2 regions of the Actinokineospora guangxiensis genome follow, and region 2 is predicted to be linked to the other one. Evidence: riboswitches for the same ligand, from Rfam matches in the RefSeq annotation. Region 2 holds a riboswitch; the other holds the start of a gene.
What was found. A riboswitch is a leader RNA that binds a small molecule or an ion and turns the genes downstream of it on or off. The one in region 2 is predicted to bind cobalamin.
Positions count from the first base shown of each region.

Region 1: it holds a riboswitch for cobalamin, as region 2 does, so the genes downstream of both, ACFPM7_RS14390 (aldehyde dehydrogenase family protein) here and ACFPM7_RS13270 (ribonucleoside-diphosphate reductase subunit alpha) in region 2, are expected to answer to the same signal.

Region 1 is NZ_JBHSKF010000006.1:1,246-7,521, forward strand. It holds gene ACFPM7_RS14375 (IclR family transcriptional regulator domain-containing protein) at 1-722, opposite strand, end outside; gene ACFPM7_RS14380 (CoA-transferase subunit beta) at 719-1,393, opposite strand; gene ACFPM7_RS14385 (CoA transferase subunit A) at 1,414-2,211, opposite strand; adenosylcobalamin (AdoCbl) riboswitch at 2,268-2,406, shown strand; gene ACFPM7_RS14390 (aldehyde dehydrogenase family protein) at 2,405-3,973, shown strand; gene ACFPM7_RS14395 (aminotransferase class III-fold pyridoxal phosphate-dependent enzyme) at 3,970-5,331, shown strand; gene ACFPM7_RS14400 (aminotransferase family protein) at 5,328-6,276, shown strand, end outside.
Region 2 is NZ_JBHSKF010000005.1:179,634-185,909, forward strand. It holds partial or broken gene ACFPM7_RS13260 (glycerophosphodiester phosphodiesterase family protein) at 1-405, shown strand, start outside; gene ACFPM7_RS13265 (ribonucleotide-diphosphate reductase subunit beta) at 415-1,455, opposite strand; gene ACFPM7_RS13270 (ribonucleoside-diphosphate reductase subunit alpha) at 1,446-3,794, opposite strand; cobalamin riboswitch at 3,896-4,114, opposite strand; gene pgl (6-phosphogluconolactonase) at 4,217-4,948, opposite strand; gene opcA (glucose-6-phosphate dehydrogenase assembly protein OpcA) at 4,945-6,039, opposite strand; gene zwf (glucose-6-phosphate dehydrogenase) at 6,036-6,276, opposite strand, start outside.

The DNA of each region.
Region 1 (6,276 bases), on a different contig from region 2:
GCGTCCAGGAGACGGGGGAGCAGGACGCGGCGGGCGTGGTCCAGGGTGGTGCGGCCTGCCTGGGTGGAGATGTTGGCGGCGGCGACGGCGCGGCCCGTGCGGTCGCGGATGGGGGCGGCGATGGCGCGGAGGCCGACTTCCAGTTCCTGGTCCACCAGTGCCCAGCCCTGGGCGCTGACGGTGGCCAGGACGGTGCGCAGGTCGGACTCGGAGGTGGTGGTCTTCGGGGTGGGGCCGGTGTCGGGGAGGGCGGCGAGGATGGCGTCGAGGTCCGGCTGGGGGAGGTCGGCGAGCAGGACGCGGCCCATGGAGGTGGGGTAGGCGGGGAAGCGGGTGCCGACGGCGATGCGCACGCTCATGATGCGCGACGCCTCATGGCGGGCGACGTAGACGATGTCGGCGCCGTCGAGCACCGACACCGAGCAGGACTCGCCGACCTCGGCCGAGAGGGCTTCCAGGTGCGGGGTCGCGATCTCCGGCAGGGTCTGGCCGGACAGGTAGGCGTAGCCCAGCTCCAGCACGCGCGGGGTCAGGGCGAACTGCCTGCCGTCGCTGCGCACGTAGCCGAGGTCGACCAGGGTCAGCAGGAAACGCCGGGCCGCCGCTCTGGTGAGGTCGGTGCGCCGGGCGACGTCGCTCAGCGTCAGCTCGGCGGCGTCCGGGCCGAAGGCCCTGATCACCGCGAGGCCGCGGGCCAGTGACTGCACGTGGTGCTCGCTCACCCGGTGGCTGCCTTGAGGGCGCGCAGGGCGGACAGCTCGTCCCCGGTCGGGGCGGGTGTGACAGCGAGGTCCGGCGCGACCCGCAGTTCCCAGCCGGTCATCGCCTTCGCCCGCGCGAGGTCCACGCCGGGGTGCAGGGCGGTCAGCACCAGCTCCCCGCCCTCCGGTCGCAGCTCCCCGAGGTCGGTGATCACCAGCGACGGGCCTCGTCCCCGCGTGGTCACGAAGTCGACCCGCTCGACGAGCGCCCTCGGCGTGTGGCGCAGCACGACGAACACCTCCCGGCAGCCGGACGCGATCTCCGGCGCACCGCCCGCGCCGGGCAACCGGACTCCGGGCGCATGGTAGTCGCCGACGACCGTGGTGTTGATCGCCCCGCTCCGGTCGAGCTGGGCGGCGCCCAGGAAGCCGACGCCGATGCGGCCGGGCTGAAGCCAGTAGTTGAACACCTCGGCGACGCCCACGACGGCGTCGGCCGTCTCGGCGAGCACGCCGTCGCCGATGCTGGCGGGCAGGTGGCCGGGCTTGGCGCCGAGCGCGCCGGACTCGTAGATCAGGACGAGGTCGGGGCTGTGCGTGCGGCGGGCCAGGTTCGCGGCGGTGGAGGGCAGTCCGATGCCCACGAAGCAGGTTATCGCGCCCGCGAGCGCGCGGGCGGCGGAGACGGTCATCGTCTCGTCGGGGGTGGGCGTCACCGGATTCCCTCCAGCCAGGCGGTGAACGCGGCGCGGTCGCGGCTGATCGCGTCCCAGCGCCGGTACTCGTCGTTGTCGCGCTCGGAGTAGCCCTGCGCGTAGGAGGGGTGCGCCCCGCCGGGCACCTCGGCGACGACGTCGACCGCCCAGCCGGGCAGCACGACGGCCCCCGGCACCGGGGTCAGCTCGTCCACGACCTCCTCGACGGTGACCAGGCTCCGCTTCGCCGCCAGGACGGCCTCCTTCTGCACGCCGACCAGGCCCCACAGCTGCACGTTGCCCGCCCGGTCGGCGCGCTGGGCGTGCACGATGGCCACGTCCGGGTTCAGCGCGGGCACCGCCGACAGCTCCTCCCCGGTGAACGGGCAGGTCACGGTCGCGATCGTCGCGGTCACTCCCGGCAGGTCGGTGCCGGTGTAGCCGCGCAGCACCGCGAACGGCAGTCCCGACGCGCCCGCGACATAGCGGTTGGCCATCCCCGCGTGGCTGTGCTCCTCCAGCTCCAGCGGCCCCGGCCAGCCGTGCTCGACGGCGTCGCGGAACCGGTGCAGCGAGCCGACGCCGGGGTTGCCGCCCCAGGAGAACACCAGCTTGCGGGCGCAGCCCGCGCCGATGAGCCGGTCGTAGACGAGGTCCGGGGTCATCCTGACCAGGGTGAGATCCCGGCGGCCCTGCCGGATGACCTCCAGCCCGGCCGCCATCGGGATGAGGTGGGTGAACCCCTCCATGGCCACGCTGTCGCCGTCGCGCACGAGGTCGGCGACGGCGTCGGCGAGGGCGGTGATCCGCGCCATCACGCCTCCGTGTTCGCATAGCGCACACTTGTTCTTGATACGAACCTGGACTATACATCGGGTGTCAGACCGCGGAGCGGGGAAGTCCGGTGCGAATCCGGCGCGGTCCCGCCACTGTGACCGGGCGCGAGCCCGGGAGCCAGGCCACCGCTCGCGGGAACACGGTTGGTCCACGAGGATGGAGCGAAACCGCATGACTGCGCGCGTTCGCGTTACGTATGCGACGTTGTCGGCCGACAACGAGGATCTGCACACCTCCTACGAGGAGGGTCTGAGGGTCGCCAAGTCCTGGCTGGGCGCGACCATCCCGACGAAGGTCGCCGGGGAGGCCAGGACCGCCGGGGCGGCGTTCGCGGTCACCAGCCCCAGCGACACCGCGATCCGGCTGTGCACGGCGCACGCCGCGACCCCGGAGGACACCGACGACGCGGTGCGCTCCGCCGCCGCGGCGTTCGGCCGGTGGCGCCGCACGCCGTGGGCCGAGCGGGTCGCCCTGCTGCGCCGGGCCGCCGACCTCATCAGCGAGCGCGCGCCCGAACTGGCCGCGCTGATGAGCATGGAGGTCGGCAAGAACCGGCTGGAGGCACTCGGCGACGTCGAGGAGTCCGCCGACCTGATCCGCTACTACTGCGACCAGTACGAAGCCGCCGACGGGTTCACCGCGCCGATGGACACGCTCTCGCCCGCCGAGACGACCAGCAGCGTCCTGCGCCCCTACGGTCCGTGGGCGGTGATCAGCCCCTTCAACTTCCCGATGGCGCTCGCCGCCGGTCCCGCGGGCGCGGCGCTCGTCGCGGGCAACCCCGTGCTCATCAAGCCGAGCCCGCAGGGCACCTTCACCGCGGCCAAGCTGCACGACTGCCTGATCGACGCGGGAATCCCCGCCGGCGTCGCGCACCTGCTGCCCGGCGGGGACGAGGTCGGCCAAGCCCTGGTCGAGCACGATGGCGTCGCCGGGCTCACCTTCACCGGCTCCACCGCGACCGGCGCGCTGGTGCGCGCCCGCTTCTCCCGGCGCTTCCCGAAGCCGGTGATCACCGAGACCGGTGGCAAGAACGCCGCCGTGGTCACCGCGTCGGCCGACCTGGCCGTCGCCGCCGCCGGGGTGGCCCGCTCGGCGTTCGGCCTGTCCGGGCAGAAGTGCTCGGCCTGCTCGCGCGTCTACGTCCAGCGCGAGGTCGTTGACGACTTCCTCGCCGCGCTGGCCGCCGAGGCCGACGCGCTCGTCGTCGGCGACCCCACCCAGCGCGCGGTCTTCCTCGGCCCGGTCATCGACGCCGCCGCCGTCGCCCGCTACACCGCCGCCGTCGACCACGCCCGCGAGCACGGCAGGATCGTCGTCGGCGGCGACGTCCTGCGCCCCGACGAAGGCCGCTCGCGCGGGCACTTCGTCACCCCGACCGTCGTCACCGGGCTGCCCGCCGACGACCCGCTCCTGCGCGATGAGCTGTTCGTGCCGTTCGTCGCCGTCGTCGCGGTGGACTCCCTCGACGAGGCGATCACCCTGGCCAACGCCACCGACTACGGACTCACCGCGGGCTTCTTCTCCGGCGACGACGCCGAGATCGAGCGCTTCCTGGACGAGATCGAAGCCGGGGTCGTCTACGTCAACCGCGCCGCGGGCGCGACCACCGGCGCCTGGCCGGGCGTGCAGCCCTTCGGCGGCTGGAAAGGCTCGGGCAGCAGCGGCAAAGCCGGGGGCGGACCCCACTACGTGCAGCTCTACCTGCGCGAGCAGTCCCGAACGGTGGTGGCCCGGTGACTTCCATCAACACGGCTTCCCCCGACACGCCTTCCCTCGACACGGGCAGGCCCGTGCCCGACGTGCGCACCGAGCTGCCCGGGCCGCTCGCGCGCGAGATCCTCGCCGCCGACACCGCGATCACCAGCCCGTCGCTGCCGCGCGCCTACCCGCTGGCCCCGCGCCGCGCCTCCGGCTGCGTCATCGAGGACGTGGACGGCAACCTGTTCCTGGACTTCAACGCGGGCATCGCGGTGAACTCCACCGGCCACACCCATCCGGCGGTCGTCGCCGCCGTCCAGGCGCAGGCGGCCGAGCTGCTGCACTACTCGGCCAGCGACTTCTACCTGCCGGTGTACTCCCAGACCTGCGCCGCGCTCGCCGCCACCGCGCCGATGCCCGGACCGGTGCGGGTGTTCCTCACCAACTCCGGCGCCGAGGCCGTCGACGGCGCGCTGAAGCTGGTCCGGCACGCCACCGGCCGCCCGTACGTGATCTCGTTCTTCGGCGCGTTCCACGGCCGCACCTACGGCGCGGTCACGTTGACCGCCTCGAAAGCCAAGTACCACAAGGGTTTCGGCCCGCTGGTGCCCGGCGTGCTGCACGCCCCGTACGCCTGGAGCGTCCGGGACCCCGAGACCGGCGCGCGCTCGCACGATGAGGATCTGACCTTCGACTTCCTGGAGAACACGCTTTTCCGCCACCAGGTCGACCCGAGCGAGGTCGCCGCGGTGTTCGTCGAGCCGATCCAGGGCGAGGGCGGCTACCTCGTCCCGCCGCAGGGGTGGATGCGGCGGCTGCGCGAGCTGTGCGACCGGCACGGCATCCTGCTCGTCGCCGACGAGGTGCAGTCCGGCATGGGCCGCACGGGCGCGATGTGGGCGATCGAGCACGCAGGTGTCGCCCCGGACGTGCTGATCAGCGCCAAGGGCCTGGCGTCGGGCCTTCCGCTCGGCGCGTTCATCGCCCGCGCCGAGCTGATGGAGAGCTGGGGCGCGGGCGCGCACGGCTCCACCTACGGCGGCAGCCCGGTGCCGTGCGCCGCGGCCCTGGCCACGCTGGAGGTCATCCGGGACGAGGGGCTGCTGGACAACGCCGCGAAGGTCGGCGCGGTGCTCACCGAGGGTCTGCGCGACCTGGCCGCCCGGCACCCGTCGGTGGTCACCGACGTGCGCGGGGTCGGGCTGATGATCGGCGTCGAGTTCCGCACCGCGGCGCAGTCGGCGGCGGTGCAGCAGGGCTGCTTCGAGCGGGGCCTGCTGGTCCTGGAGTGCGGGGAGACGACGGTGCGGGTGTCCCCGCCGCTGGTCATCACCGCGGACCAGGCGCGCACGGCGCTCGACATCCTCGGTGACGTCCTCGCGGGCATTCCCGCGTGAGCCACGTCTTCTCCCGCGCGGGCGGCGACCTGCCGGTCGTCGCCCGCGCGCGGGGTGTGCAGATCACCGACACCGATGGACGGTCCTACCTGGACGCCTCCGGTGGCGCGATCGTGGTGAACATCGGGCACGGCGTCGCCGAGGTCGCCGACGCCATCGCCGCCCAGGCCCGCCAGGCCGCCTACGTGCACCCGACCGCGTTCGCCTCCGCCGAGGTCTCGGCCTACGCCGACGAACTCGCCGAGGTGCTGCCCATCGCCGATCCGCGCGTGTACCCGGTCTCCGGCGGCAGCGAGGCGGTCGACACCGCCATGAAACTCGCCCGCGCCTACCACCTCGCGCGCGGCGAGGACCGCCATGTCGTGATCGCCCGCCAAGGCTCCTACCACGGCAACTCCCGCGGCGCGCTCGACGTGTCCGGGCGGGCGGCCCTGCGCGCCCCCTACCTGCCGTGGCTGGGTTCGGCGCGCCACACCACGACTCCCTACGAGTACCGGTGCCCGTTCCCGGACTCGCACCCCGTCGGCTGCGGCGCCCGCCACGCCGCGGAACTGGACCGTCTCATCCGGACGGCGGGACCGGTCGCTGCGTTCATCGCCGAGCCGGTCTCCGGTGCGGCGCTCGGCGCCTGCGTGCCGCCCGAGGACTACTGGCCCGCCGTCAGCGCCGTCTGCCGCGCGCACGGCGTGCTCCTCATCGCCGACGAGGTGATGACCGGCTTCGGCCGCACCGGCCGCTGGTTCGGCGGCGACCACTGGGGGGTGCGCCCGGACATCCTCGTCGCCGCCAAGGGCGCGGCCTCCGGCTACTGGCCGCTGGGCCTGGTGGCCTGCACCGCGGAGGTCCACGACGCCGTCGTGGGCGCGGGCGGGTTCGTGCACGGGCACACCTATTCCCACCACGTCGTCGGTGCGGCCGCGGGCCGGGCGGTGCTGCGGATTCTCC
Region 2 (6,276 bases):
GGGCCGCGGGAGTGCGCGAGCCTCGCCGATGAGTGCTCGCTGCGAGCCGTCTACGGCGACCCGCGGGTCACGAGCCCGTGGACCGGGGGCCTGGACTGGTGGAAGCACCGGGACCTCGCCGAGCTGGTCCGCGCCTCCGGCGCTTCCACCGTCTCCGCCAACTGGCAGGTGCACGACCCCCGCCAGGGCACTGTCACCTCACCGGACTGGTATGTCCGCGAGGACCCCGCCTACTTCCACGGGCCGCCGGTCCCGCGGCTGCGCGGCAAGGGCCTCAAGGTCGTGCCCTACACCGTCAACGACGCGCCGACCATGGAAAGGCTGATCGGCCTCGGCGTCGACGGCATCATCACCGACGACCCCGACCTGCTGGTCGAGGTCGCGGTGAAGGCCGGACTGCGCTAGAGGTCCCGCTTAGAAGTCCTCGTCAAAGGCCACCGAGCCGCTGACCGCGACCTGGTAGGCCGAGACGCGGCGCTCGAAGAAGTTCGACAGCTCCTGGACGTCCTGCAGTTCCATGAAGGCGAACGGGTTCGCCGTCCCGTAGACCGGCGGCAGGCCGAGCACGGCCAGCCGCCGGTCCGCGACGTGCTCAAGGTAGGCGCGCATGTCGGCCACCGACATGCCCGCCACGCCGCCGACCAGCAGGTCCTCGGCGAAGCGGGTCTCGGCGTCGACGGCGTCGGAGATCATCTCCACGACCTGGGCGTTGAGCTCGTCGTCAAAGAGGTCCGGCTCCTCGCGGCGCACCACGTCGACCACGTCGAAGGCGAAGGCCATGTGCATCGACTCGTCGCGGAACACCCAGTTGGTGCCCGAGGCGAGGCCGTTGAGCAGGCCGCGCGAGCGCAGGAAGTAGACGTAGGCGAACGCGCCGTAGAAGAACAGGCCCTCGATGCAGGCGGCGAAGCAGATCAGGTTCAGCAGGAACGAGCGGCGGTCGGCCTTGGTCTCCAGCCGGTTCAGGCTGTCGATCGAGTCGATCCACTTGAAGCAGAACTCGGCCTTGTCCCTGATCGACGGGATGTTCTCCACCGCGTCGAACGCGGCGGCGCGCTCGTCCTCATCGGGCAGGTAGGTGTCCAGCAGCGTCAGGTAGAACTGGACGTGCACGGCCTCCTCGAACAGCTGCCGCGACAGGTACAGCCGGGCCTCGGGGGCGTTGATGTGCTCGTAGAGGTTCAGCACGAGGTTGTTGGCCACGATCGTGTCGCCGGTGGCGAAGAACGCGACCAGGCGGTTGACCAGGTGCCGCTCGGCGTCGGAGAGCTTGTTCAGGTCGGCGAGGTCGCTGTGCAGGTCGACCTCCTCGACGGTCCAGGTGTTCTTGATCGCGTCACGGAAGCGGTCGTAGAACAGCGGGTAGCGCATCGGCCGCAGCGTGAGGTCCATGCCCGGGTCGAGCAGGGCGGCGTCGCGGGTGCGGGTGGGGGTGTCGGCGGTGGTCACTGGCATGCCTCGCAGGACTCGGGGTTCTCCAGGGAGCAGGCGATCGCCTCGGCGGTCGGCGCGGCGGGCGCGGCGCTGGTCGGGACGGTGGCCTGCTGGATGCGCGTCGCGGGGCGCGAGCGCAGGTAGTACGTGGTCTTCAGCCCGGCTTTCCAGGCGTAGAGGTACATCGAGGACAGCTTCCCGATCGTCGGCGAGGCGACGAACAGGTTGAGCGACTGGCTCTGGTCGATGTAGGCGCCGCGCGCGGCGGCGATGTCGATCAGGGCGCGCTGCGGCAGCTCCCACGCGGTGCGGAACAGCGCGCGGACGTCCTCGGGCAGCTCGGTGATGCCCTGCACGGAGCCGTCGTCGCGCTTGAGCCTGGCCCGGATGTCGGCGGTCCACAGGCCGCGCTTCTTCAGCTCGGCCACCAGGTAGGAGTTGACCTGCAGGAACTCCCCGGACAGCGTCTCGCGCTTGAACGCGTTCGACACCTGCGGCTCGATGCACTCGAAGCAGCCCGCGATGGAGGCGATCGTCGCCGTGGGGGCGACGGCGATCAGCAGCGAGTTGCGCAGGCCCACCTTGGCGACCCGGGCGCGCAGCGCCGACCAGCGCTCGGTCTGCGTCGGCGTGACGCCCCAGAGGTCCGGCTGCAACTGGCCCTGCGCGGCCCTGGTCAGCTCGTAGGACGGGTGCGGGCCCGCCTGGGCCGCCAGCGCGGCCGAGGTCTCCAGCGCCGTCAGGTAGATCTCCTCGGCGACACGGGTGGACAGCTCGCGCGCCTCGGGGGAGTCGAAGGGCAGGCGCAGCCGGAAGAACACGTCCTGCAGGCCCATCACGCCCAGGCCGACGGGCCGCCAGCGCGGGTTGGAGCGCGCGGCCTCCTCGGTCGGGTAGTAGTTGATGTCGATCACCCGGTCGAGGAAGGTGACGGCCGTGCGCACGGTCTCGCGCAGCCGGTCCCAGTCCATGCCGGACCCGAGCACGTGCGCGCCCAGGTTGACCGAGCCCAGGTTGCAGACGGCGGTCTCGCTGTCGGAGGTGATCTCCAGGATCTCGGTGCACAGGTTCGACAGGTGCACCACGTTCTCCGGCGACGCGGTCTGGTTGCAGGTCCGGTTCGCGGTGTCCTTGAACGTCATCCAGCCGTTGCCGGTCTGGGCGAGCGTGCGGATCATCCGGCCGTAGAGGTCGCGCGCCTTGACCGTGCGCGCCGCGCGCCCGGCAAGCTCGGCGGCCCGGTAGGCCTCGTCGAAGCGCTCGCCCCACAGGTCGGTCAGCTCGGGGACCTCGTCGGGGTCGAACAGCGACCAGTCGGTGTCGGCCTCCACCCGGCGCATGAACTCGTCGGGAATCCAGTTGGCCAGGTTCAGGTTGTGCGTGCGGCGCGCGTCCTCGCCGGTGTTGTCGCGCAGCTCAAGGAACTCCAGCACGTCCGGGTGCCACGGCTCCAGGTACACGCAGGCCGCGCCCTTGCGCCGGCCGCCCTGGTTGACCGCGGCCACCGAGGCGTCCAGCGTCCGCAGCCACGGCACGATCCCGTTGGAGTGCCCGTTGGTGCCGCGGATCAGCGCGCCGCGGGAGCGCACCCGCGACCACTGCACCCCGATCCCGCCCGCGAACTTCGACAGCCGCGCCACCTGGGCGTAGCGCTCGTAGATCGACTCCAGCTCGTCGCGCGGGGAGTCCAGCAGGTAGCACGAGGACATCTGGGTGTGCCGGGTGCCGGAGTTGAACAGGGTGGGGGAGCTGGGCAGGTAGGCCAGCGAGGACATCAGCCGGTAGAAGTCGACGGCCTCCTCCCAGTCGCGGGACAGGCCGCACGCCACGCGCAGCAGCCAGTGCTGCGGGGTCTCCACGACCGCGCGCGTGGCCGGGTGGCGCAGCAGGTAGCGGTCGTAGACGGTGCGCAGGCCGAAGTACTCGAAGCGGCGATCGGCGTCGGCGACGATCGCCGCGTCCAGCTCCTCTGCGTGCTTGCTGACGAACGCCGCGGTCTCGTCGCCGATCAGCCCCTCGGCGTGCCCCAGCGCGACCCCCTCGCTGAAGGAGCCGACGCCCTGCCCGCGCACCTCCTCGCCGATGTAGGCGGCCAGCAGACCGGCGGCGAGCTTGGAGTACTGCGGCTCCTCGGCCACCAGCTCAGCCGCGGTCTGGATGGCCAGCCGGTCCAGCTCGGCGGTGGTCGCCCCGTCGTAGAGCCCGCTGACCGTGCGGGTGGCGACCCGCATCGGGTCCACATCGGACAACCCGTCGGCGCAGCGGCGCACCGCGCTGACGATCTTGTCGAGGTCGACCGGTTCCAGCGCGCCGTCGCGCTTGCGCACGCGCATCGTGGTCCGGGTATCCGAGACCGTCAAAGCCCTCTCCTCGCGAGCCAGGCCCACGAGGACAGGCGAGGAGGGCGGCACCGGCCGCACGTCCTCGCGCCCTCCCTCGGGGCCGCGGACACCCCGCGCACGGCTGCGCGCGGGTGCTGGCAGGTCTTCGGACTCACGGGCGCACGCCTTGTCGAGGCGCTCCTACTGGCCGTCGCTTCCCGGGCCTGGCGGCCCAGTGCTTCATTGACGGCGGTCGTTCCCGTTCACCGCTGCGGGGCAGTCCCGGACTCGCACCGGGTTCCCTCTTGCGACGGCCACCCCTGCGAGGAGGTGGCCGAACCAGCTAACGAGGCACAATACATGGGCCGGAACGTCGACACTTCACCCACATGTTGTGGCGGCGTGTCGTGGGATTGCCCACGCGACGGCCCGACCGCGCGATCCGGTGCCGCGTCCGGCTCTCAGCCGTTGCGCCTGCCTGCTGCGGCGTCGGTGTCGAGGAGCCACAGCGTCAGGTCCTTGCCGCGCGCCCCGGCTGCCGGGATGTCCACCTCGGAGGCGCCCGCCAAGGCCGCCGCCACCGGCTCGGCCTTGTTCGCGCCCGTCGTCATCAGCCAGACCTCGCGGGACTGCCTGGCGGCCGTCAGGGTCAGGCTGACGCGCGTCGGCGGGGGTTTCGGGCAGTCGCGGACGGCGACCACGGTGCGTTCGGTCTCGTGGACGGCGGGGGAGTCGGGGAAGACCGAGAGGGTGTGGCCTTCCTCGCCCACGCCGACCAGGTGCACGTCGAAGGCGAGCTTGCCCTCGACCACCGCCGCGTACGCCGCGGCGGCGGCGTCCGGGTCGTCGCCGAAGTCGCCGTCGGAGGGGGGCATCGGGTGGACCCGGGCCGGGTCGACCGGGATGTGGTCGAGCAGGGCCGCGCGGGCCTGGGTCTCGTTGCGCTCCGGGTCGCCCGCGGGCAGGAAGCGCTCGTCGCCCCAGTAGATGTCCACAGCGGACCAGTCGACGCTGGAGCGGGCGGGGGAGTCGCGGACGCGCTCCAGGACCGCGATGCCCGTGCGGCCGCCGGTCAGGGCCAGCGACGCCGAGCCGCGCTCGGCCTGGGCCGCCGCCAGCCGCGTGAGCAGCAGGGCGGCGGCGGCCTCGGCCAGCGCGTCCGGGGTCGGGTGCACGTCGACCCGGCGGGTCACGACGCGGCCTTCTTCTTGGCGGTCTTGCGCGGCGGGGACGCCGGGTGCGCGGCCTTCTCCGCCGGGCCGGAGCGGGCGGCGGCGACGGCCTTGGCGCGCTTGGCGGGCGGCTTCGGCTCCGCCGGTGGCTCGGACTTGGCCTCCGCCCTGGCCTTCGGCTTGGCGGCGGCGCGGGCGCGGTCGACCTTCGTCAGCGACTTCAGCGTGCTCTCGTAGATCTCGTCCGGGTCGAGCCTGCGCAGCTCCTCGGCCAGGCAGTCGCGGATCTCACGGCGCTGCAGCGCCACCCGGCGCGACGGCTGGCCGGGCTGGGTCAGCGTGCCGACCTTGCCGTCCGGGCGGTCCAGCTCGACCACGCCGGACTTGCGCTCCAGCACGACCGTGCAGATGCCCTGCCCGGTGGTCGTCTTGACCCGGCGCACCGGCACCCGCAGCCGCGAGGCCAGCCACGCCGCCAGCAGGTCCGTCGACGGCGAGTCGCCCTCGCCGGTCACCGTCGCCGCGCTGATCTTCTCGTACGGCGGCAGGTCCAGCGCCGCGGCCAGCACCGCGCGCCACAGCGTCAGCCGCGTCCACGCCAGGTCGGTGTCGCCCTCGGCGTAGTTCTTCTGCCGCACCTCCAGCGCCTTGATCGGGTTGCGGTCGGCGGCCGAGTCGGTGATCCGGCGCGTCGCCAGCTTGCCGATCGGGTCGTCGGCGGGCTTGGCGGGCGCCTCGAAGGGCCACCAGGCCACGACCGGGGCGTCCGGCAGCAGCAGCGGGATGACGCAGGAGGCGCCCTCGTCGGCCAGCGCGCCGTACAGGCGCAGCACGACGACCTCGCTGGCCCCGGCGTCCCCGCCGACGCGGATCTGCGCGTCCAGGCGGGCCGCGGCCTTGCGCGCGCCGCGGGCCACCACGATCACCCGGCACGGGTGCTCGCGGCTGGCCTCGTTGGCCGCGTCGATCGCGTCCTCGGTGCGCTCGCCGTCGTCGGTGACGATGACCAGGGTGAGCACGCGGCCGAGCGTGTTCGCCCCGCCCTGCTCGCGCACCTGGACGAGCTTGGTGTTGACCTGCGACGTGGTGGTCGAGGGCAGGTCGATGATCACGGCCGCCTCCAGTGCCTGCTGGTGCGCGCCAGCATCTGATCAGCTGATGGCGGGCCCCAGGTGCCCGCCGGGTAGTCCTCGGGCTTGCCCGCGGTCTTCCAGTACTTCAGGACCGGCTCCAGGATCTGCCAGCTCAGCTCGACCTCCTTGTTCACCGGGAACAGGGAGGGCTCGCCCAGCAGCACGTCCAGGATCAGCCGCTCGTAGGCCTCGGGGGAGGACTCGGTGAAGGCGTGC